Regions from separate parts of the Vibrio artabrorum genome, predicted to be linked through region 2. Evidence: predicted binding sites of a transcription regulator. Region 2 holds the regulator's gene; each other region holds the start of a gene.
What was found. The regulator PurR, encoded in region 2, represses purine synthesis genes. The targets are predictions, from matches to a motif close to TNANGNAAACGTTTNCNTNA.
Positions count from the first base shown of each region.

Region 1: OCU36_RS10395 (NCS2 family permease) is a predicted target of PurR. The motif match lies at 4,051-4,070, and genes of this name have one in related genera.
Region 3: glpX (class II fructose-bisphosphatase) is a predicted target of PurR. The motif match lies at 3,287-3,306, and genes of this name have one in related genera.
Region 4: OCU36_RS18430 (formate--tetrahydrofolate ligase) is a predicted target of PurR. The motif match lies at 2,739-2,758, and genes of this name have one in related genera.

Region 1 covers NZ_AP025458.1:2,322,142-2,328,409, reverse strand. Annotated here, with positions in the region: gene OCU36_RS10410 (succinylglutamate desuccinylase/aspartoacylase family protein) at 1-640, opposite strand, end outside; gene OCU36_RS10405 (DUF3332 domain-containing protein) at 910-1,449, shown strand; gene OCU36_RS10400 (aminoacyl-histidine dipeptidase) at 1,567-3,039, opposite strand; gene OCU36_RS10395 (NCS2 family permease) at 4,091-5,380, shown strand; gene OCU36_RS10390 (xanthine phosphoribosyltransferase) at 5,465-5,929, shown strand; gene frsA (esterase FrsA) at 6,019-6,268, shown strand, end outside.
Region 2 covers NZ_AP025458.1:1,868,535-1,874,802, forward strand. Annotated here, with positions in the region: gene elyC (envelope biogenesis factor ElyC) at 1-640, shown strand, start outside; gene torR (two-component system response regulator TorR) at 807-1,520, opposite strand; gene torD (molecular chaperone TorD) at 1,776-2,423, shown strand; gene purR (HTH-type transcriptional repressor PurR) at 2,737-3,741, shown strand; cyclic di-GMP riboswitch class I at 3,907-3,992, shown strand; gene OCU36_RS08410 (TfoX/Sxy family DNA transformation protein) at 4,120-4,710, shown strand; partial or broken gene OCU36_RS08415 (TVP38/TMEM64 family protein) at 4,723-5,508, shown strand; gene OCU36_RS08420 (putative signal transducing protein) at 5,520-5,837, shown strand; gene OCU36_RS08425 (alpha/beta fold hydrolase) at 5,992-6,268, opposite strand, start outside.
Region 3 covers NZ_AP025458.1:2,792,056-2,798,323, reverse strand. Annotated here, with positions in the region: gene OCU36_RS12715 (5-carboxymethyl-2-hydroxymuconate Delta-isomerase) at 54-401, shown strand; gene OCU36_RS12710 (DUF805 domain-containing protein) at 447-869, shown strand; gene OCU36_RS12705 (DUF3135 domain-containing protein) at 952-1,299, opposite strand; gene OCU36_RS12700 (helix-turn-helix transcriptional regulator) at 1,415-2,035, opposite strand; gene glpX (class II fructose-bisphosphatase) at 2,215-3,222, opposite strand; gene zapB (cell division protein ZapB) at 3,551-3,793, shown strand; gene rraA (ribonuclease E activity regulator RraA) at 3,886-4,401, opposite strand; gene OCU36_RS12680 (1,4-dihydroxy-2-naphthoate polyprenyltransferase) at 4,475-5,392, opposite strand; gene hslU (HslU--HslV peptidase ATPase subunit) at 5,549-6,268, opposite strand, start outside.
Region 4 covers NZ_AP025459.1:989,774-996,041, forward strand. Annotated here, with positions in the region: gene OCU36_RS18425 (sensor domain-containing diguanylate cyclase) at 1-707, opposite strand, end outside; gene OCU36_RS18430 (formate--tetrahydrofolate ligase) at 960-2,708, opposite strand; gene OCU36_RS18435 (inosine/guanosine kinase) at 3,001-4,305, opposite strand; gene OCU36_RS18440 (CreA family protein) at 4,422-4,898, opposite strand; gene OCU36_RS18445 (hypothetical protein) at 5,147-5,641, shown strand; gene OCU36_RS18450 (HD domain-containing phosphohydrolase) at 5,708-6,268, shown strand, end outside.

The DNA.
Region 1 (6,268 bases), 450 kb from region 2:
GGTGATCAAAACGCAGCGCTTCACCACCTTCGTAAGTTAATACTGGAATCCCCAGCTTTTCCGCTTCGCTACGCAGTGAACCGTCACGCAGTGGCGAGTCAATAATGACGGGGGTTGCGAATGCTTTTGCGATACGCAGTGTTTCAGGGTTCGATAGATTTGCTCGGATCTGCGGCAGATTGGTACGGTGAATCGCCCCCGTGTGTAGATCCAAAATATAATCACAGTGCTTCGCTACGTTTTCGAAGAAGGTGTAAGCGATACGTGATGTCAATGAGCCTTTTTCACTACCAGGGAAACAACGGTTTAGATCACGACGGTCTGGCAGGTAGCGAGACTTATGGATGAAGCCAAACACATTAACAATCGGCACAATAATCAATGTACCTTTTAATTTCTTTGGTTCAATGGCATTCGTTAATTGTCGTGCAATCTCGACACCGTTTAGCTCATCGCCATGGATCGCTGCATTGACCATAAGGGTCGGGCCAGCTTGGCGACCGTGAATGATTTCAATCGGGATCGAAAGTGGAGAGTGTGTGTACAGCTGAGCTGCTTGTAGTTCTATCTCCATTCGTTGTCCTGGCTGAACAGTATAACCAAGTAATTCGAATGGTTGATTAGGTTTTAGTCTTGCCATTTAGGGGGTCTCAACAGGGTGATAATTCATTAACACGGAATGTAGCAACCGTTGATTTTTAGTACGAATCAATCACTTTGCGGTCACGACAAAAGTTTTTTATGGAAGGGGAGTAAGATTGGTTTCTCTTTTCTATTTTGACCATTTGAGTTCGTTTTAAATTGGCATTTTTCTGACAATACTCTGTTTTTTTAATGATATTTGCCGTTAGGTGGATTGATAGTATCCATCGCCATTTTTGGCAGCCAAATTTAAATATTGAGATGAAAATGAAAAAAACAATTACAAAAATCGTTGCATTAGCAGCGGTTTCTGTCGCGCTGTCTGGTTGTGTCGGTAGTAATGCTGTTACCGGGTACTTAATGAAGTTTAACCTTAAAGCTGTTGATAACCGCTACGCTCGTGGTGGATTAAACATGCTACTAGCGCCTGCTTATGGTCTTACTGTTGCAGCCGACTATTTGGTATTTAACTCACTAGAGTTTTGGACGGGTAGCAACCCACTAACGGGTTCTCCACATATTTTTGATGCAAAGATGGATACTTACCTTGATATTAACCATCATCTAGATAAGTCATTGACTGAAGCGCCTGTCGGCCCTATCACTCGTACCAATATGATTAAGAAAGGTCAAATGCAGCAGATTGATGAGAATACTATCCAAATGGACATTACTTACCAATCTGGTGAGCGAGCGACCTTGATTGGTGTTCGTGACGGTGAGATGGTGACGTATTTCATCGATGGAGAAGTTGTTGCGCAGACATCGATTGATGAGCTAGAAAGTTACGCAGCTTCACGCGCTTGAGCGTTTATCTGATCGAGATACAAAAACAGGTACTCATTGAGTACCTGTTTTATTTTGTGTCGATAAGCGATGTTTGCTGACAACATCATTTATTGAAAAAGACGATAGCTTATCGAATTATGCTTTTTCTGGGATCGCTTCAAGCAATGCAACCATTTGGTCCCAGAACAGCTCAACAGTATCGATCTTCACCTTTTCATCAGGAGAGTGTGGGAACTTGATGGTTGGGCCGAAAGAGACCATATCCATGTTCGGGTAAGGTTCTTTGAACAGACCACACTCAAGACCAGCATGGATCACCATGATGTTTGGTTTGTGACCGTAGATCCCTTGGTACATATCGCGGAAGATATGCATGATCTCTGAATCTGCGTCTGGTTTCCAACCTGGGTAAGCACCAGAAAACGCGATGTTAGCACCTGCCAGTTCTGCTACTGAGTTCAACATACTTTCAACCTGGCTACGGCCGGAGTCAATAAGAGAACGGATCAGGCAAAGCACCGTGATTGAGTTCTCTTCTGTTGTGATAACCCCTACATTTAGAGACGTTTCAACAACACCTTCAATCTCGTCACTCATGCGAATCACGCCGTTTGGACAGGCGTTAAGTGCCGCGATGAAGCGAGCTTGGTCTGCTGACGCAAGTGCGCCCATTTCTACAGACGCTTCTTCATTGAAAGTCACGATGCTGTCTTCTACTTTACCTAGCTCTGTTGAAAGCAGCTCAGTGTAGTCGTTATATAGTGAAGCCAGCTTCTCTTGGTTTGCAGAAGGAACAGCAACCGTGACGAAACCTTCACGAGGGATCGCGTTACGAAGGCTGCCCCCTTTGAATTCGACGATGCGAAGGTCTAGCTCTTTTGCGTGACCCGCTAGGAAGCGAGCAAGCAGTTTGTTTGCGTTTGCACGACCGGTGTGGATATCACAACCAGAGTGACCGCCTTTTAGGCCTTTTAGCGTTAGCTTACGTGTGACGAAGTCAGCTGGAATGGCGTTACGTGCAATTTCAAATGTCATTGTACCGTCGATGCCGCCAGCACAACCCATGTACACTTCGCCTTCTTGCTCTGAATCGGTGTTAAGAAGGATATCGCCTTCTAACCAACCCGCTTCAAGACCGAAAGCACCCGTCATGCCTGCTTCTTCATCGACGGTGAGTAGAACTTCGATAGGACCGTGTTGGATTTCGTTTGAAGCAAGAACCGCTAGGCAAGAAGCCATGCCCATGCCGTTGTCAGCGCCAAGCGTTGTGCCTTTAGCGGTAACCCACTCACCATCAATGTATGGTTGGATTGGATCTTTAGCGAAGTCATGAACGGTGTCTTCGTTCTTTTGTGGAACCATATCGATGTGAGCTTGTAGCACCACACCTTTTTTGTTTTCCATACCCGCCGTTGCTGGCTTTTTGATGAATACGTTGCCCGTTGGGTCGCGACGTACATCTAGGCCTTGCTCTGTTGCCCAAGTAACAATGTATTGAGCAAGCTCTTCTTCCTGTTTCGATGGGTGTGGGATTGAACAAATTTTATCGAAAAACTGCCAAATAGGGGCAGGGGATAATTTACTGATCTCAGAGTGGAATTCAGACACGGATGACTCCTTTTTTATTTGATTGCCATATATTTAGAGTTTCAATGGATGATAAATTAGAACAAAAATCTAAAATATAGGTCTGCTTTAATGGCAACAGCATACCACTTGCGTGTTTTTACGAGTAGTGCTTCTAAGCCTCAGACACCTCAATTTTTAAACGCCAGTTTGTTTACTTGATTACAAATACGCATTTGTATGCTTAATATTGCTGGGTTGACAGGTAATTTAAAAACAATTTTGTAATTTAATTACTTAATTCAGTTGTATAAATAATCATTTATATCAAAAGTGTGAAGTTGAACGGAAAGTTGTTGTAATCTTTTTTCTTAGTGGTATATTAGTAACCAACTTCTGAAGTGAAGAGTAAATGCTCAAAGGATGAGTCCGTTTTATCGCCTCCAAGGAACTGAGAAATCATATTCGTTTTTTATTGATTTACTAAGGTGATAGTTATGAAAGGTTTACCATCTGCAATGTTCTGGATTAACAGCTCGGTTTATACTAGCAACTTTGCATACCCAACAAGCTTTGGTTACTAAACCAACGCATGTGACTTGAACAGTTTGTTCACCCCTAATATTGGAATTTTTTTACAACCCTTGGTTGACAGATTCTACCGCCACTCATTTTTGAGTGGCGTTTTTTTTGCCTGCCACTTTCCACTCTCTCCATTTGTCATTTCTCTACCACTCACTGCGGTTGTTTTTCTAACGTCAAATCGTTAATTTTCACTTTATAACTAATTATGTTGAAAAATGACCAGTTCTTGCCGGTATAAACTGAAAATTTAATCAAAGGATTTTCAATAAAAATGGCATTTTTTCGAAATGATAATCAAGTGACTTTATCGTCGCCTACTATTTTAATTATTTGTTTTTAATGGTTAATGTTTTTATAGCTTGTTTTTTTTATCACTTTGATGTCGATACTATTTTGATAAATATCGTTTAGAGCCCTAATTCTATCTAGAATTTGTTATTTGATAACTTTATAATCACGGCCAATCGTTTACGCAACCGTTTACTTCTTACCCATATAGGATTCGAAAATGCTCGAAAAGCTATTCAAACTCAGTGAAAATGGCACAAATGTCCATACTGAAATCATCGCAGGCCTGACAACCTTCCTAACAATGGCTTACATCATTTTTGTAAACCCAATGATTCTATCTGATGCAGGTATGGACCATGGCGCTGTCTTTGTCGCAACCTGTTTAGCGGCTGCTATTGGCTGTTTCATTATGGGCTTTGTTGCGAATTACCCTATTGCTCAAGCTCCAGGTATGGGGCTGAACGCGTTCTTTACTTATGCTGTTGTGATGGGAATGGGTTATACGTGGCAAGTTGCTTTGGCGGCGGTTTTCGTTTCCGGCGTCATCTTCATTTTCTTAAGCCTCTTTAAGATCCGTGAATGGATCATCAATTCGATTCCTATGTCACTGCGTGTTGGTATATCGGCTGGTATCGGCCTTTTCCTTGCGTTTATTGCGCTTAGTAATGCTGGTATCGTGGTGTCTAACCCTGCAACGAAAGTCTCACTGGGTGATATTACGGCGATTGCTCCAATCCTAGGCGCTCTGGGTTTCTTCCTTACTGTTGCTCTGGTTCACCGCGGAGTGAAAGGTGCGGTAATGATTGCCATTCTTGCTATTACCGTGATCGGTGTTGCGGTTGGTGATGTTCAATATGGCGGCATTATGTCTACACCGCCAAGTTTAGCTCCAACATTTTTGCAGCTTGATTTCTCGGCTATATTTGATATCGGCATGGTTTCAGTGATATTCGCGTTCTTATTCGTTGATTTGTTTGATACTGCGGGTACTTTGGTGGGGGTTGCAACGAAAGCCAATTTAATCAAAGAAGACGGTAAGCTACCGCGCTTGAATAAAGCACTACTTGCAGACTCAACGGCAACGTCTATTGGTGCTCTGCTGGGTACATCCAATACCACCTCATACGTTGAAAGTGTGGCTGGTGTCGCTGAAGGTGGCCGTACCGGTCTAACCGCAGTGGTGGTTGGTATCTTATTCCTATTGGCTCTTTTCTTCTCACCATTGGCCGGTATGATCCCAGCTTACGCTACATCCGGTGCGCTTTTCTATGTCGCCATTCTAATGATGTCTGGTTTAGTCGGTATTGATTGGCGTGATCTTACAGAAGCTGCACCAGTCGTGGTAACATGTCTGCTTATGCCTCTGACATACTCTATTGCTGAGGGTATTTCACTGGGTTTCATCGCTTATGCTGCAATTAAGTTGTTAAGCGGTAAAGGTCGTGACGTTTCTCCTGCTGTGTGGGTAATGTCGGTTATCTTTATTATTAAATACATTTTCGCTTAATCGTCTAGATTTCGGCTTAACTGCTGAAGAAGCTGTGCTTGGCAGAGCTTCTCATAACATGACAATATTATTAGGTTTTATACTATGAGTAACAAATTCGTTATCACTTGGGACAATATGCAGACTTACTGCCGTCAACTAGCAGAAAAACAAATGCCAGCCGAGCAGTGGAAAGGCATTTGGGCTGTAAGCCGTGGGGGGTTAGTACCAGGTGCTATACTGGCTCGTGAGTTAGGTATTCGTCACGTAGATACGATTTGTATTTCTAGCTACGACCATGATCACCAACGTGATATGACGGTAGTTAAAGCACCTGAAGGTGATGGCGAAGGCTTCTTGATTGTTGAAGATCTTGTCGATAGTGGTGACACTGCACGTAAGCTTCGCGAAATGTACCCTAAAGCGAAATTAATCGCAGTTTGTGCTAAGCCATCAGGCGCACATTTGCTTGACGAGTACATCGTCGATATCGCTCAAGACACATGGATTGAACAACCTTGGGATACTAGCCTAAGTTATGTTGAACCTGTAAATCGCAAGGTAAAATAAGCGTAAGCTAAGTTTTTTGATAAATGACCCTATATAGGGTCATTTTTTTTTATACTATGAGTCACAACCATTTCTTATTAAGTATCCCAATGTCTGAATCAGAAGAAACGAGCTCAAACCTTTCGGAAACATTATTTGTTAAGCACAAGCAGGCTAAAGAAACCTCGATGCTGACGCAGTACATGCCAAGTTCGCAAGAATTACTGGATGAGAAGCGTGAGCAGCAAAACTCGTCTTGGTACCGAAACCTAAGGCGTCTGCAGTGGGCATGGCAGGGGGTCAACCCAATAGAGCAAGAAGCCGTGTTAGCGAGAATCGCGTCATCCGATAATTCACGCA
Region 2 (6,268 bases):
CACCGCATTTTTACCTATCGATGATACCGTCGATTACGTTATGGTTCTCGGAAGTGGTCACGTCGTCGACGATCAAATACCGCCAACGTCAGAGCTTAGCCGTACCGGTTTGATGCGTTTAACGGAAGGGATTCGTATTCTACGACTTTACCCAGGAGCCAAACTCATTCTCTCTGGCTACGGGGGGGGTACGGAAGTCAGTAATGCAAGAATGATGGCCAAAGTCGCCTTATCACTCGGCGTGTCAAAACCCGATATCATTTTACTTGAAACCGCAAAAGACACCTGGGAAGAAGCTCGTCAAGCCGCCGCATTTGTTAAAAATAAAAAGATGATTTTAGTCACGTCTGCTAGCCACATGAGCCGTGCACTGAATGAGTTTCATAATGCCGGCATCAACCCATTACCGGCACCCACCAACTACCTTGCACAAGAAGGCATTGTTGAACCTTGGAATAAATACATGCCAAAGGCGCTCTACCTTGAGCAAACTGAACGTTACTGGCACGAAAGAATGGGGTTAATTTGGCAAGGTCTACGCGATTGGCTAGACACCAGTAATAACCATTCAGAAGAGCCTGTTGTTATCCCTACACCTTCTATCTTAGAAGACGATGATGTTACCGCGGCCCTGCCATAAAGCTTTCTCACTTGGTCATGGACTTTGGGAAAGCAATAAGTGAATGACTGAAAAAAATGAGCCGTTATAAAAAAAGCCGAGACATATACTCTGTCTCGGCTTTTTTACGCTTATTGTCTCGTTGCTGATTAATTGTCTCGTTACTGATTAAACGCCACTAAAAACTTTAATCACCGGCGAACATGTAACCTTCACCATGCACCGTTACAAAAATTTGTGGATTCTTAGGGTCAAACTCCATTTTGGCACGCATGCGACGAATCAGTACGTCGATGGTACGATCATTAGGCGCATCCACTCGGTGGCTGATCATGTTCAGAATACGTTCGCGACTTAATACCTGATTAGGGTAAGAAGATAGTGCGACGAGTAACTCATACTCGGCCTTAGTTAATTTCACCGGTTCGCCATTTTTGCTCAGCGCTCGGCGAGGAATATCAAACGTCCATTCACCGAAACGAACAACGGATTCATTGTCATCTTGCTCTTCGTGCCCCGTCGCCGTTTTGCGAGCGGCAGCAATACGCCAAAGTAAGTTTTTAACTCGAACCAACAGTTCGCGTAGTTCAAAGGGTTTAGTCACATAGTCGTCTGCACCCATTTCAAGGCCTACGATTTTGTCGATGCTATCCGTACGCCCAGTAACTAAAATAATTCCAATGTCTGATTGACTGCGTAATTCGCGAGTTAGCATCAATCCATCTTCACCGGGTAAATTGATGTCGAGCATAATGAGGTCAACGCTGTTTTCTTTCAAAACGTTTCTCATTTGAGCACCGCTCTCTGCTTCACTCACGGTGTAACCTTCATTCTGGAAATATCCAACCAGTTTACTGCGGGTTACCACATCATCTTCAACGACCAATACGTGATAGCTCATCTACACCACTTTTCTTATTTAATAGTTTCATTGACTATTCTATTCATAACTAGTAACAATTCTAGTCGTACAGAAGATAAAAGCCAGAAAGATGATTTTTTTTTGATACAAGACAATCTTAAACCTTGCTATTTATCGCTCATCGCAATTCAATATAGGCATTATTGCTAGCGAGTGACGTTGTACTCTACAAATATCACGGTTAGTTAGCCTTCGTAGCCAAGCAATACGAAAGACGATATTAGGATTAATCAAATGAAAGATACGAAAGCGTTCAACGAACAAAGAGCAGAAATATATTGGTGGCTATCAAGCTTATTCGCTAAAGAACTCACTCAAGAAGAGCTTGATCACTATCATTCTGTCGAAATTCGTTCCTTTCTGACTGGTTTAGGGGAAAATGAAACACTTAAGCCAGCAATCGACAGCTTGGTAGACGCGCTCAACCGTTTACAAACTCGTGAAGATGCACAGTTAGAGCTAGCAGCTGACTTCTGTGATCTATTTTTAAAAACGGATAAGCATGGCGCCCTTCCTTACGCTTCAATGTATATCGGTGAGACGGGGTTATTAAACGATAAACCTGCAAAAGATATGGAAGAGATCATGGCGAAACACAATTTAGTCGTGAATCAAGATCTCAAAGAACCAGCAGATCACATTGCCATCGAACTCGACTTTCTTGGCAACCTGATCATCCGCTCTAACGACACTGAGTGTGAGGATGAGCTAGAGAAATCGTTTGCTAGTCAGCAGCAATTTATCGAACAAACACTGCTGACTTGGTTACCAAAGTTCAATGCAAAATGTCACGACATCGATTCATTCGGTTTCTATGCATCGGTTTCATCCCTACTTGTTGCTTTCTGTAACCTAGACACTCTATATTTGGCGGGTGAATAAACGGGCAGTATGACTCGGTCAATAAATTCAGATAATGTGACAATTCACCCGGATTTCTGGGTGAATTTTGTTGCGAGTAATTTCTAGTCAGTTTAAAATTGTGACCGCAAACGATAAAATATGAAATGCTCACGAAATGCTATGCTTATAAAAATTCAGAGCATTTTAGTGTTAAGACAAGCCGCTCAATAGCGGTTTTTTGTTTTTTAGCACTTAGTACCCAAAGAGCCCTACAACTATAAGCTCTTAATTAGGTAGCTTAACGGCTACTTCATCCCATACTTGGGAAAGTAGCTTCTAATAGGATAAAACCATGGCCACTATAAAAGACGTCGCTCGCTTAGCCGGCGTATCGACAACGACCGTATCTCATGTAATCAACAAAACACGTTTTGTTGCAGAAGCAACTCAAGAGAAAGTCAATCAAGCCGTAGACGAATTAAACTACGCACCAAGTGCTGTCGCACGGAGTTTAAAGTGCAATACAACACGCACTATTGGTATGTTAGTAACGCAATCAACGAACCTGTTCTTCTCTGAAGTTATCGATGGTGTTGAGAGCTACTGCTATCGTCAAGGTTACACTTTGATATTGTGTAACACCGGCGGTATCTATGAGAAGCAACGAGACTACATTCGAATGCTTGCAGAGAAACGTGTCGATGGCATCTTGGTGATGTGTTCTGACTTAACAGAAGAGCTAAGAGAGATGTTGGACCGTCACGCTGATATCCCTAAAGTGGTGATGGACTGGGGGCCTGAAAGCTCTCAAGCCGATAAAATTATCGATAACTCTGAAGAAGGTGGCTACCTAGCGACAAAATACCTAATTGATCGCGGTCACACTGACATAGCTTGTTTAAGCGGCCACTTAGACAAAGCGGCCTGTATTGAACGCATCGCTGGTTACAAACGTGCGCTCAATGAAGCACAGATTTCTGCTGATGACAGCATGATCATTGAAGGTAACTTCGAATGTGATACTGCCGTTCTCGCGGCAGATAAAATCATCGAAATGAAAAAACGTCCAACAGCCGTATTCTGCTTTAACGATACAATGGCTCTTGGCTTAATGAGCCGACTACAAGAAAAAGGAATTCGTATTCCTGAAGATATCTCTGTCATCGGTTACGACAACATCGAACTGGCTGAGTACTTCTCTCCACCGTTGACTACGGTTCACCAACCGAAGCGTCGTGTTGGTAAAAATGCATTTGAAATTTTATTAGAACGCATTAAAGATAAAGACCATGAAAAACGTGTGTTCGAAATGCACCCTGAAATTGTTGAGCGAAGCACCGTTAAAACGTTAAATTAATGGTTATATTCTCATCTAATCGTGCGCTCCTTTGGGGGCGCCTTTTTATCAACACAAAAACCTAACTTAGATGCATATAAGAAAGAAGATTAATTGAAGCAGTATCACACTTTTGAATAGCAAGTGTGAGCTTCATTCAACAAAAACTTTATTCTATTTAATCAGTCACGCACAGGGCAAATCACTCGAAAGAGTGAGACGCAAAGCTTCCGGCCTAAACCACTCGTTGGTATGGTAGCGGGGCTACCGATGGCAAAATGCAGTAGTTGCTAATAATTTAGTAATTTACGGCTTATTGACAATTTAGTTGCAACATTTTGCTAATCTCTCGGACCTGCTTATTTGGTGGCGTAGTTCAAATACACCGAGATGAATAACATGGATAAACCGATACTAAAGGACTCAATGAAGTTGTTTGAGCCCTTAGGAAAAATAAAATCACGCTCAATGTTTGGTGGCTTCGGGCTTTTCGCTGATAACACCATGTTTGCCCTAGTGGTAAATGACCAATTGCATATACGAGCAGACAAAAGCACAACGAATCAATTCGAGCAGCAAGGATTTCAGCCTTACGTCTACAAAAAACGAGGGTTCCCTGTTGTTACCAAATATTTCGCTTTGCCCGAGAGCCTATGGCAAGATCAAAAGGAAATTTTGCAACTGGCCAGTGCTTCTTTAGGGTATGCTAAAAATGAAAAAGCTCAGCAATCCTCAGCTAAGCCAACTCGATTAAAAGATCTTCCTAACCTCAGACTCGCGACTGAGCGTATGTTAAAAAAGGCTGGGATAGAATCTGTAGAACATTTATATGAATCAGGCTCTGTAAACGCATTTAACGCCATCAAAGAATCACACGCCTCTTCTGTCAGTATCGAACTGCTTTGGGCGCTAGAAGGTGCTATCAATGGCACACACTGGTCTGTGATACCTCAACAGCGTCGCGAAGAGCTGAGCAATCGAGTTAATTAACATTATCACCCTATGACTAAGCCGCATTTTTGCGGCTTTTTTTATATGTGCTGAAAGTTAATTGACGTTTTGCCTGTCTATACTCAAGTGATGCATTAAAAATTATAGGAAATCGCAATGAGTAAAAAAGTCATATTGGGTCTGGCATTGATCGCCACTATCCTTTTGTTAGGTCTTAACTTTAGCCAATACCTAACACTTGAGAATGCCAAAGATCAACAAGCCGTTTTAAATGACTACATTGATAGCAATTTCATTGCCGCCGCCGCAACCTATTTTGTCGTATATATCATGATTACCGCTTTCTCGATTCCAGGGGCTGCTGTCGTGACGCTGTTAGGGGCTGCGTTGTTTGGATTCTGGAACAGTTTGCTATTGGTGTCTTTCGCGAGTGCCATTGGGGCGACTCTCGCTTTTCTCAGTAGCCGATACCTCTTACAAGACTGGATACAAAGCAAATTTGCTGACAAATTAGTCACGATAAACAAAGGCATTGAAAAAGACGGGTCATTCTACTTATTTTCGCTCCGTTTAATTCCTGTCTTCCCATTTTTTATTATTAACTTATTAATGGGCTTAACACCAATGTCGATCACGCGTTATTACCTGACGAGCCAAATTGGGATGTTACCAGGCACTGCTGTTTTCTTAAATGCTGGAACTCAACTGGCAGAAATCGACTCACTGTCGGGGATTGTTTCACCTTCGGTACTATTGTCGTTTATCTTGCTGGGTGTATTCCCAATAATTGCTAAATGGTTGATGAACAAGTTTCGTTCTGCCCCTGTCGCCGGATAAGGTCTATTTCCATGAAAATCTTTAGTGCATCGAATCCGACAGAAGCTCATATCATTTGTGGGTTACTAGAAAGCGAAAATATTGCGTGTGAAGTCCGAGGAGAAGGGTTATTTGGTTTAAAGGGAGAAATCCCTTTCACAGAAGATACAGACCCTTACGTTTGGCTATGTGAGCCAGAAATGACCGACAAAGCACGTTTAATTGTTAGTGAATACCAAAAGCAGCAAGATTCCATCATCTATGAAGAATGGCGTTGCAGAAAGTGTCATGAAATCAATGAGGCTCAATTCGGGTCTTGTTGGCAATGTGGTACCGCCTCTCCTGAATAGAAACTATTCATTACAGCTAAAATCCATCTGACAAAAAAGCGGGGCTCAAAAAATGGGAAGCTAATGTTCACCTCCCATTTTTTCGGCGTTCACGTTGAGCTTGTTGTCGCCGTTACTTTGAGGCATATGGCGAATGTAAATCGCTTTTTAAGATTTACTGCAGTTGCTTTTGAATAAAGGCAATCGAACGTTGGTTAAACTCTTCAGGGTTTTCCACGTTGCATACGTGTCCGCAATTCGCTATTTCGACCAACTCACTCGCCTCATGTGCTTCCACCATTTCTTTTACAGGCTTAATGAACATGTAATCGCGCTCTCCCATCAAATAAAGAGTTGGGATCGGTAATTCTCTATCTTTAAAGTACTTCATAAGAGGGTTCACATCAGCGGTTAGAATAAACCAGCGTTTAAACTCTTTTTGACACAATTTT
Region 3 (6,268 bases), 920 kb from region 2:
ATCGTTAGTTGCTATTAAGGGACAAACGATTGCATTAATAACAGGAAGTAACCATGCCGAATTTAGTTCTGGAGTACTCCAACTCAGTGGATGAGCGAGTGAATATTCAAGGTTTACTGGAAGACCTCCATCAAGTTGCACTCACTTGTGGCTTGTTTGATATCCCATCGATTAAGTCGCGTTCATTGCGTTGTCATAATTGGTTGGTCGGTGAGGAGGAAGATAGTGTAGACTTTATTCATATCAGCTTTGAGCTACTTTCGGGACGAACGGAAGAGCAAAAGCGAGAATTGTCACGTGCATTGATGATAACCTTACAAGAGCAAGCTAGCCATGTGAGAAGTTTAACGGTGAACATTCGTGATATGGACAAAGCGTGCTTTCAAAAAGTAATCAACTAACCATTGCTGCTGACTTTTAGCGGCGTACAAATTTGAGTATTTAAGATGTCGATGAAAGATTTACTGCTCTCTTTCAGAGGGAGAATTGGTCGTAAGACTTATTGGATTTGGAATATTTTCTATTACATAGCGATCACTGGCTTTGCTTCCGGTATTTCTGTTTTGTTCCCAGCTTATTCTTATATCCTACTACCAACCTTCTTAATCTTGCTTGCGGTCCCAGACCTTGCCGTGACCGCTAAGCGTTGGCATGATCGCAATAAGTCAAACTACTGGTTGCTGTTGAATGTGCCTCTAGTACTGGGTCGTTTAGCTTCGCCAATGGCTGCGACCACAACCGACTCGGTATCGCCAATGAATATGGTAGCGACGGTTGCGGCACTCGTGTGTGGCTTATGGATTTTGATTGAGTGTGGCTTGTTGAAAGGCACAGAGGGCCGCAATAATTACGGTGAGGCTCCCGTTTAAAAGCGGAATGGTAGATAAGTGAAAAGGGAGCATTGTCTCCCTTTTCTTTTAAGGCGTTTTTGTTTTTAACTTATTTCGACTTTTAGTACATTTTGGGTTCGGTATTCGGCTTAAAAGGCACCACATTTTTAGGTTCAGGTTCTTTAAAACCGCAATGACCTTTGAGAGCCGCTTGGAATTTACAGACCTGACAGCGCAACTCTTGCATGAGCACGACATTGGTGTGGTGTGGGTTTTTACAACGGCTAACCACTAAATCGATATGACTTTGTTGAGCGCGAAGCCTGTCTTGCATGGTCTCTGATGCTGAGCAAATCATTTGTTCACACATCTTGTGTTTGAATTGATTGAACGCAGTCGGGTTGCTTTTTGCGAGTTGGACGAGTTCATCAAAAGGAGGCAGTTTTTGATCTGGGTGGGGAGGTCGCATCATTCTTCCCTTCGCTTAAATCTGTGTTGTATTGTTTAAGCTTAAGAGAGAAAGTGGTGTGAATGTTGAACGCTTTGCGTTTTCTTAATTTTGAGACACGTTGAATAATGTACGGTTAGAGGACTGGCGTTAAAGTATAGGTACAGCGTCTCTCTCCAGCAATAATATGTTCAGTGCGACTTACATGACACTCGCCTACGAGCAATTTTTGAAAAACATTGAGTTCTGACTGGCATAAGCTAGGACAACGAGTTGCCGCTTTACAGATAGGGCAGTGGTTTTCAATCAAGATGTAATGATCGTCATGTGCTTGAAGCTCTGCCATGTAACCTTCTTCTTCGCGAAGCTGAGTGAGTTTTTCAAGCTTACTGTACAGATTATTACAGCCAGATAGGGCGGTTTGATACTGCTTGAACGTATGTTGTTCACGCTCAGCGGTCACTTTAGCCAAGCCTTCTTTACCGAATAGGCTTTCTACAGCATCAATCACTTGAATGGTGAGGACGCCATGTCGGTCTGAAAACAGGCTATTACCTTGCTGAGTCAGTGACCAATGGCGAGTTGGGCGACCTACTTTTACTTTGACGTCATGAAACGCAAGAATACCGTCATCTTCCAAACTTTGTAGGTGCTGCCTAGCTCCCATTGTAGTTATGCCAAATTCTTCTGACAGTTGCTTTGCGGTTACCGCGCCTTTACGTTTAATGGTTTGTAAGATTTTGTCGCTTGTTTTCATATTATCCCTACCTTATGAACCTTACTATTATGGGGTAAGGTGTTTATAAAGCAAACTATTTACTATGTTAACTCCGCTTACGGCATCGACAGTGAATGGTGCGATGCTTTTAGGGTCATAAAACAAAAGGCTGATACCAAGTATCAGCCTTTGCGTATTCTGTTGAATCTAGTATAGGTTTACAGGATGTGGCCTACAACTTCAGGATCTTTACGCTCTAGGTAGTGGATAGACTTGATGCGACGAATGGTACGACAGCGACCACGGATAAGTAGCGTTTCAGTCGTTGCAATATTGCCTTGACGAGTAATGCCTTCTAGCAAGTCACCTTTGGTGATGCCTGTTGCCGAGAATACAACGTTATCGCTACGAGCCATGTCTTCCATCTTCAACACAATACCCGCCGTTACGCCCATTTCAGCACAACGCTCGAGTTCAAGCTCACCGTGTTTACGGTTATCTTCTGTATCGCCTTTTACTTCATGGCGAGGAAGAAGGCGGGCGTGCATGTCGCCGTCGAGTGCGCGAATCACAGCCGCAGAAACTACCCCTTCAGGTGCGCCGCCGATGCAGTACATGACATCCACTTCGCTGTCTGGCATGCAGGTTAGGATTGAAGCGGCAACATCACCGTCTGGCACTGCGAATACACGTACGCCCATCGCTTGCATGTCAGCAATCACTTGAGCATGACGTGGCTTAGCAAGTGTTGTTACAACCAGTGTATCAAGTGTTTTCCCCAAAGCTTTGGCGATGTTTTCTAGGTTTTTTGTGAGTGGCAGTTCTAGGTCAATCGCCCCTTTTGCGCCAGGGCCAACCACCAGTTTTTCCATGTACATGTCAGGCGCTTTAAGGAAGCTACCTTTTTCACCAGCCGCTAATACAGCCAATGCATTCGATTGGCCCATTGCTGTCATGCGTGTTCCTTCAATTGGGTCAACGGCGATATCGACTGCATCACCACCAATACCGACATTCTCGCCGATGTACAGCATAGGGGCGTCATCGATTTCACCTTCGCCAATAACAATCTCACCGCTGATTTCGGTTTTGTTAAGTAGGCTACGCATGACTTCTACAGCAGCGCCATCGGCAGCGTTTTTATCACCACGGCCAAGCCACTTATAACCAGCTAATGCGGCACCTTCTGTGACACGAGAGAATGACATTGCTAAATCGCGTTTCATGCGGGCTCCAAAATTAAAAAAAAGAGGGGGGGATAGAAATCTCGCGGCGAATTTTACCATATCCAAAAGTAAACGTTTGCCTTTTTGTTTTTTGAGGATTGCTCTTGATCAATTTGTATTGGAAAACCGTGAATTAGCTTCAAAATACTCAGCCTGTCGTTGTGTCGGTGATAGCCCACGTCAATATTCGGTAAAATACGCTGTTTTTTTCATCGAATAGTGCAAAATATCGAATATATTAAGTGTTTATCCTTGCGCTGCTGAGTAGAATGGGGAATAAGTGGAGTGAACTTCCACCATCAAACGGATAACTTAAAGGTAGGCCAGAATGTCTTTTGAAGTACTAGAGCAGCTAGAAGCAAAAATTCAAACAGCAGTAGATACTATTGCACTTCTTCAAATGGAAGTCGAAGAGCTTAAAGAAGAGAAACAAGCACTAGCAACAGAAGCCGGTGAGCTTAAAGCAAGCCGTTACGAGCTAGAGCAAAAAACTCAGCAAATGCAGGAAGAGCACTCGGCATGGCAAGATCGTATCCGTAACCTTCTTGGTAAAATGGATGACGTAGAGTAATTGGCTCTTCGGATTTAACAAAAACGCCCGCTACTGAGTAGCGGGCGTTTTTGTTTGTGTTCTTGTCCTTGGTGATTGATTGATTGAGTGAGTTACTCGATCTCTTCTTCAACATCCAGATCAAGTTCTACATCTAAAGGCTCTGCCGAAAGAATGATGCCGGTGTTGTCGGCGTAGAGGTAATCTTCAGGTAAGAAGGTTACGCTGCCAAAGTTGACTGGTACGTCAACCTCGCCAATATTTTCTTGTCCAGCACCGACAGGGATAGAAGCCAAGGCTTGGATACCTAGGTTCATGTCTTCAAGCTCATCGACTTCACGAACGCAGCCGTAAACCACAATACCTTCCCACTCATTGTCTTCGGCAAGTAGGGCAATCTCAGCATCGATCAGCGCTTTACGTAATGAGCCGCCGCCATCAATTAACAGCACTCGTCCCAAGCCATCTTGTTCTAATACGGAGCGAATCAAAGCGTTATCTTCAAAACACTTTAATGTCGTTATCTGCCCGGCGAAAGATGCTCGTCCACCGAAGTTGCTGAACATTGGCTCCACGACATCGACTTGATCTAAATAGATGTCGCACAGTGCTGAAGTGTTGTATTCCATTAGCGTACCTTTTGAACAATGAGCTTACTTTGAGTATATCGGCGTTGGATCCCTTTGCAATGATTAGTCGCCACTAACTCAATAGAGTTTGAGCTACAACAACCCCTGCAAACAATAGGTTAGTGGCCAGTGAGCATTTGACAATAGCAGGCATCATTGGCGCGATCTGTGCGGGTTCCTCTGTTTTCCAAACAGCCTTACCATGCTTGTAGACAATAACCGCACTGAGTAAAAACGGTAGGCTAATCCAGATCGGTTTTTCTTGAATCAGTAGGTAAAGAGCAAAAGACACAAGGGCAAAACCAAGCAGTGCGAAATGGTAGTGTTTGGCTTTGCGCTGGCCTAATCGAACTGCCATCGTACGCTTACCACACTCGCTGTCGTTTTCGATGTCACGCATGTTGTTGATATTGAGCACTGCAACGGCCATCAATCCACAACCGAGCGCGGGTAAAAACAGACTGGGTTCAACATGGCCTGTATATAAAAAATACGTGCCGGAAACCCCTAATAAGCCAAAGAAAATAAAGACAGATAGATCGCCAAGTCCAATATACCCATAAGGCCTATTGCCGACGGTGTAAGCGATAGCGGCAACGATCGCTAATACGCCTAATGCGATGAAAGATAAGATACTTTCAATGGAGTTTAACGCATAGAAAATCAGGATTAGGCCTACAATTATGGTCAAGGCGATGTTGATCACGATTGCTTGCTTCATGGTTTTTGCGGTCACCACGCCAGATTGCATCGCACGTGTCGGCCCAAGGCGCTTGTCGTTGTCTGTCCCCTTAACCGCATCACCATAATCATTGGCTAGGTTCGATAATATCTGTAATAGCGTCGCGGTTAACAAGGCCAGTAGTGCTATTGATAAAGAAAACTGATCGCTGGCGAACGCTAAACTACTTCCTGTAAGAATAGAGACAAGTGCGAGAGGCAGTGTTTTCGGTCGTGCGGCATCAAGCCAAATCAGTAGAGATTGTTTCATCTTAGGTCAATTTCTTTGTAAGTATTCATTTCATGCTGTGATTGGAGTATACGCCCATTTTTCGAGTAATAAAAAGCCCACTCGAAAGTGGGCCTTGAATTCACCGATTAGCTGCTCTTTCTTTGAGATAGAGCAATTAAGTTGGTATTTCGTGTGCTACAGAATGAAGCGGCTTAGGTCTTCGTCTTCTACGAATTCGCCAAGTTTCGATGTTACGTAAGCTTCATCAATCACGAGTTTGCTGCCAGCTTTGTCTGTTGCGTTGAATGAAATCTCATCCATCAGACGCTCCATTACTGTGTGTAGACGACGAGCACCAATGTTTTCAGTGGTTTCGTTTACGCGCCATGCTGCGTCAGCAATTTGGTTGATGCCATCTTCAGTGAACTCGATGTTGACATCTTCTGTTTTCATTAGGGCAATGTATTGCTCTGTTAGAGAGGCTTTGGGTTCAGTCAGAATGCGTTTAAAGTCATTCGCTGACAGGGCTTCAAGTTCTACACGAATAGGCAGACGACCTTGTAGTTCAGGGATCAGATCAGAGGGTTTAGCCACTTGAAATGCGCCTGATGTGATGAACAAGATGTGGTCCGTTTTCACCATACCGTGCTTTGTGGATACTGTACTGCCTTCAATAAGAGGCAGTAGGTCACGTTGAACGCCTTCACGAGAGACATCTGGGCCTGAGCTATCGCCACGCTTACAGATTTTGTCGATCTCATCGATGAATACGATGCCGTTATTTTCAGCGTTGAAGATTGCGCTCTCTTTTAACTCTTCTTGATTGACAAGCTTTGAAGCTTCTTCTTCTGTCAGTGCCTTGAATGCGTCTTTGATTTTCATCTTGCGCTTTTTCTTGGTGTCGCCAGCTAGGTT
Region 4 (6,268 bases), on a different replicon from region 2:
TCTTCAATATTTGGCCCTAAAATGATGTGGCCCAATTTATTAAGGATTACAGGCTCGGTTGCCGATGAACTTACTTGATAAATCAGACGCTTGTATATTTTTAGCATGTCTAGGTTTGCGATAAAGTAGCCTAAAATTCGACCTTCGGAAGTGACAGGTGTCATTATTCTTAGCACAGGAGCTAATGGGTAGGCGATTTCTCCATGGTCGAGTTCTAGATCGATGTTATCCGATTTGACTTCACCAATGTGTAATTGTTGGAGGGTTTTAAAGTAGCTGCGGCTTGATTTATTCTGTAGCTCGTTACTGGGCACCATCGTCGCTTTTTGGTTGTTATAACTTAGGTTGAAAACTTCATTTCCGTCTAAGTCTAGGTAACGCAGGCGAGAGTAATATTGGTGGCTTTGTGCCAGTACCACCCATTGATCATTGAGCGCTTGTTGATGATCTAATGAAGGGTCTTTAATCGCGCGCAGTAATATTTTTGAATCTGCCATTGAAGGCACAGCATTAAACGTTTCCTTCATAATACTGGCTAGCTTGTGGAAGATGTATTCGATTTGATTTTTACTGGATTGCTTAATATTTAACGCGTAGTCAACGTCTATCCTATTAAATTCAGACTTAAAATAGAGGGCGGGAACTAATCCAAGAGCAAACAGTGTGCAGAGAAATTGGCCGATTAGTTTTTTTATATTTGTATTCATCACTGTCCTCAAAGAATCAGCGCAATACTATAGATTTAAAAAGGCATTTAATGTGATCTTCACCCAGAATTTAGATTAAGATTTGCATATGGCTACAGTTCAATAGCGACTTGTTTCAAAGGTGCTTATTTGTTGACCGAATAGTGGGCTCTTCTGCTAATCGCTGATACCTGCTCATCACGGCACGATTGTTTCGTGATGAGTAGGCAAATTTTCAAAGTTTGGAGTACTTGGCTGGATGTATTTTAATGATTAACTCAAGCCAATGACGTTGCCTTGCTCGTCAATGTCTAACGACATAAATGCTGGTTTATCGGGTAATCCGGGCATGGTCATTACATTACCGCACAAAGCGTAAATAAAGCCGGCTCCCGCACAAAGTTTTAGCTCTCTAACGGGAACGTTAAACTGGGTTGGGGCGCCTTTGATGTGTGCTTCGGTAGAGATAGAGAGTGGTGTTTTGGCCAAACAAACCGATAGATGACTGTATCCATGTTTGTTGAAATCGTCGAGTTGTTGCTTTGCAAGGGGTGACAGAGAGATATTTGACGCACCATAACCCACTTCAGCGACTGCCATTAGCTTTTCTTCTAGGCTTTGCTCAGAGTGATACAAAGGCTTAAATTCACACTCTTCTTGACACGCTTTGACTACCGCTTGAGCCAACTGAGTCGCCCCTTCGCCACCTTGACCAAATGCTTCGCTTACTTCAACGCTGACGCTTGGGTCGAAATCGCTGATCATCTGTTTCAAAGTACCCAGCTCTTGAGCTGAATCCTGTGGGAATCGGTTAATCGCAACAACCGTTGGCACTTGGTATTGCTTAACGTTATTGATATGCCATTTAAGGTTCTCAAAGCCTGCAATAAGTGCGTCTTGGTCATCATTAAAGATTGAATCTGGTAACGGAGTACCCGGTTTAAAATCGTAGAGGCCAGAGTTTGCTTTTAAACCACGTAATGTTGCGACGATAACGGCGCAGTCGGGCTTTTTATTTGATGCTTTCACTTTGATATTGCACGCTTTCTCGAACCCCATATCGGAACCGAAGCCACCTTCAGTTACAACAAAATCACTCAGCTTCAATGCGATTTTATCAGCAATAATGGAAGAGTTGCCATGGGCGATGTTCGCGAAAGGCCCTGCGTGTATTAGGGTTGGAACGCCTTCAAGGGTTTGCATCAATGTAGGCTCAATGGAATCTTTCATTGTGACGGTCATCGCGCCAGCAACGTTGAAATCATCTGCAGTTAATGGCAAGCCTTGTCTATTGTATGCAAGCACTACTCGTCCGATGCGCTTTCTTAAATCTTGCAGGTCATCCGCTAGAGCAAGAATCGCCATTAGCTCTGAAGCGGCTGAGATATCGAATCCGTCTTCGCGCTCAACGCCGTTAATGGTTTTTTTAGCTTCGTTTTTGCCAACTGTGATCATACGTAATGCGCGATCATTATGATCAACGACGCGTCGCCATACGATTCGATTGGGGTCTATGTCCAATGCTTTTAAACCACTGCGCGCTTCAAAGGCATCCAAACCTTCACGTTGTTCATGATACAAGCGTGCGTCAATCGCGGCAGAGGCAAGGTTGTGAGCCGCTGTTACTGCATGAATGTCGCCGGTCAGATGCAGGTTCAATTGTTCCATAGGGGCAACTTGAGAGTAACCACCACCCGCAGCCCCTCCTTTAACACCAAAGACCGGGCCCATGGAAGGTTGACGAATACAGGCGATTACCGATTGATTTATTTTTGCTAGACCTTGCGCTAAACCGATGGTGGTAACGGTTTTCCCTTCACCTAGAGGAGTTGGTGTAATCGCGGTGACTAAAACTAACTTGCCATCTTTTTGGTTATCGAGGCGTTCTAGCGACATGAGAGACACTTTAGATTTGTGTTGCCCTAATGGTTGGTGTTCGTTGTGTTGAAGGCCAGCTCGTTCAGCAACTTCACTGATGTTTTTAAGGGGGGTAGAGCGACAAATATCAATATCAGACAGCATATTTGATCCTTATATCAGAACCTAAAGGTGGTACGTAAACGTTTGCGTGGCGATAATACTGTATAAATCTCTCAAGTAAAGACAAACCACATGAATTATGTGCTTGGGAATTACCGATCTTAAAAGTCATTGCGCAAGATCAAATCTTAAACAAGCAAAATATTCGTCTGATTACCTGTCATTGTACGTACTTATCGGTTAATACCCAATATCTTCATAGACAAAGGGCTGCAAATAGCAGCCCTTTGAGAAATTAAATAGCAATTCTACTTCGGTGACAACCTAGGGTCGTTTAGCGGTCCCAGTATGTTTCTTCTAAACTGTCTTCACGCTCTGGTAGTGCACGAGACAGGCGAGGAGAGTGTTGAGTCAGAACTTCATAGCTTACACGGTTGGCGTATTTACAAATTTGAGACAGTGACGAGTACGTTAGACACGTGAATTCATGTTTCTCCGAATTCGGCACGTTGACTTGGTGATAGCTGTTGGCGGCCATGTCGTGAAGTAGAGCAGAAAGCGCACCATCACCAGCGCCATTGGTGTTCTTGATCTCAAGTGGACCTCCGAGATAAGGACCAATGTGAGAGTAGACTTTTACTGGGTTTTGACAGTCTTGCTTGCGCATCGCACGGCTGAATTCATACTTGTTGAACTCTGGGATGTTACCCGGCAATAGCGGCAGAGTGGTTTCACGCTTGGCTAATTCGTCGGTATAACCTGCCATGTAAAGACCAATAGGCCCCGCAGTACATAGGACTAGATCAACCCACTCAAGCGCTTTGTTAGCAGCAAGTAGTGGATCTTTTTCACCCGTTAATGCTTCACCTTCGTCTTCGTTCATCGCGACGATGGTGACGTTTTCTTTCAGGTATTCTTGCCACCACTCAGCGTTACCTTCGATCACATACTTAGTACCAAGCGTGAGTACAACAGGCACATTGTGCGCTTTCGCGTACTCGATCGCTTTTCGTACCGCTTTTGGCATCGGATCTTCGGGTTTTCCACGCATTAGGTATGACGACACAACCAATGCAGAAGCTTTCTCGAACACTTTTTCAGGAATGCTCTCTGGAAGCAGTTGGTTCATGTGCCCTTCATTGATCGCAAACGTACGTTCACCATCTTCAGAAATAAGTGTGTAGCAACGGCCAATTGGACCATCAACCGTTTGTAGGTGGTTTAGGTTCATGCGAGAAGATGTACGGCATAGGTAACGATAACCAAATGAGCCGACTTCAATCTTCTTAGACATAACACCAAGCAGGACCGATTTACTGTCTGCAAGTACAGAATAGTTATGTAATGTATTGCCAATAGTATCGCCAGGATATTGATGCGTGATCAACCCTCGTTCAACTAACTCTTCGTACAGCGCATCAGCTTTGCTTTCTTCCAATACGAGAGAGTGACCTTTACTCAACTGGTATTTTTCTAGGAACGAGTTGTCAACACGGGCTTCGATATCAACAATAGTTTGACCGACACCGACAATCGTGGCGCGGTGAAGCTTGGGCGTTTGTTGAATTTGGTTGACCAACGGATCACGTGCGTGAGTTGGAAAATAGTGCTTAGATTTACGCTGTCCAGGAAACTTCATATGAAAAATACAGTGAAAAAATTTTGCCGCATAATATCACATTTTAATTCTGTTTCTTTCATTTTTATTACATTTTGAATCACCTGCACAATGACTGTACAGGTGATTCGATGTCTCTATTCGATTGGGGCTAACGTCGCGGGGTCAACATAAGCCTTTGTTCCCCACAATGGCACGGTGGACAGGCTGTGTTTGAAACTACCCTCGGTCTCTTTAGTGGTGTAAGACAAGTAGAGTAGCGTTTGATTCTCTGCATCATAAATACGTCTGACTTTCATCGTTTTGAAGAAAATACTTTTCGACTGCTTGAATACCACTTCACCTGATTCACTCTTGTCAATTGTTGCAATCATTTCAGGTGTAATATCACCCGTTTGACGACAAGAAATAGAACTATCACTCGGATCTGAAAGGCTAAGGTTTGCTTCGATTGATGCGATATGACAAGTCACACCGGTGATTTTATCATCGTCTAACGAAGATATTTTGATGTCTTTCATAGTGAAGAGACCCAGAGAGACGTCGCCAACTTCATTGTCCGAACAGCCAGCTAACATTGCGATGATACTGGCTGCTATTAAGGCTTTTTTCATAAGAAGTCCTTTTTATTTATATCGTTCTATTTACTATCAGGAAATTGAAAGCTTGGATACGAGTGTAGAGCTTTTCGTTGAGTTCTTAAAGGCTTGTTGTGGTTAATGAAAAACATAAGGCTTTTAAAGTGCTTGTTGGCCTTAGTCATGCTCTGTATGCTTTCTATCTTTAGATCGGCTCTTTTGTCGACCATGTGTTGTTCCGAATCACGGTGATGTTTGGAATACTAAACGTAGGTACTAAAAGAATGAATAATGAAATACCTGAAATTGCACATCAGAAGAACCATTGGCTATTTAGCCAACTGGATATTGCATACCCCGCGAAAGAGAGCCTTCTTGGTTTAGATGTCTATAAAAAACAACTTTCCCAAAAGACTTATCAGCTTCTCCCACAAGACCAAACTCCAACTCAAATTGATGAACTGCATAAAGTCGACTTTCATAAATTGACGGTTCTTTTTTCACTGAATCAAGCCAGCGCCTACAAAGATGAAACCGAAAGAGCGAATATTTTGGAGTTCTTAAGTCAGATTATGTTGTCGGAAGCGCACACCTTGTTTATTGGCACTCAAAATGGCGATGTTGTGGCGAGCGCGATTGTCACTGAAGGTGAGGATTGTCTGTTGCTATCGGATATTGTTAACAACAATGATCAAGATATCGAAGGCTTTGCTAAACAGCTGCGTGACTTTTTTGTACGAGATCATGTTTTTGGCGATAAAGTTTGGATCGAGAAATAAAGGTGCTTTGATAAGGCGTTAATCTGAGTACAATGCTTGTTTTTAAAAAAGGGGTAATTGTGTTGTATGTACAAGCTATTGATCTCAATCGCTGTATTATGCGTTAGCGCTTTTTCTCCAGCTATTTCTGCACATGGTTGGGGTGTTAAACAAATCCTAGTGTTGCACTCCTACGAACCTTCTTATCAATGGACCGCTGACCTCCAAAAAGGGATAGACCGTGCTTTCAGTCAATCTCAAAGCGAAGTTAAGCTCTCAATCGAGTATTTGGATTCAAAACGTGTCCACAGCCCTCAGTACTACGACTCTCTTGCGAGCTACTTACGTACGAAATATGCCGGTTATAAATTTGATGGCGTCATCGTAACAGACGATCACGCGGCCAATTTTCTTAAATCTCTGCCTGATTTGATTGATAGAAGCACACCGGTCGTTGCTGCTGGCATCAATGATTTCAGTACTGACATGTACGCAGTGTCTGATAGAGCAACCGTGCTTTATGAGAATGATCAGATAGACGTTAATATTAAGCTGATTTGCAAATTAAGACCTCATCTAAAGAACCTCTATTTTATCAATGATTCTAGTGTAACTTCCGAACTGATTCACACAGAAATTCATCGCATA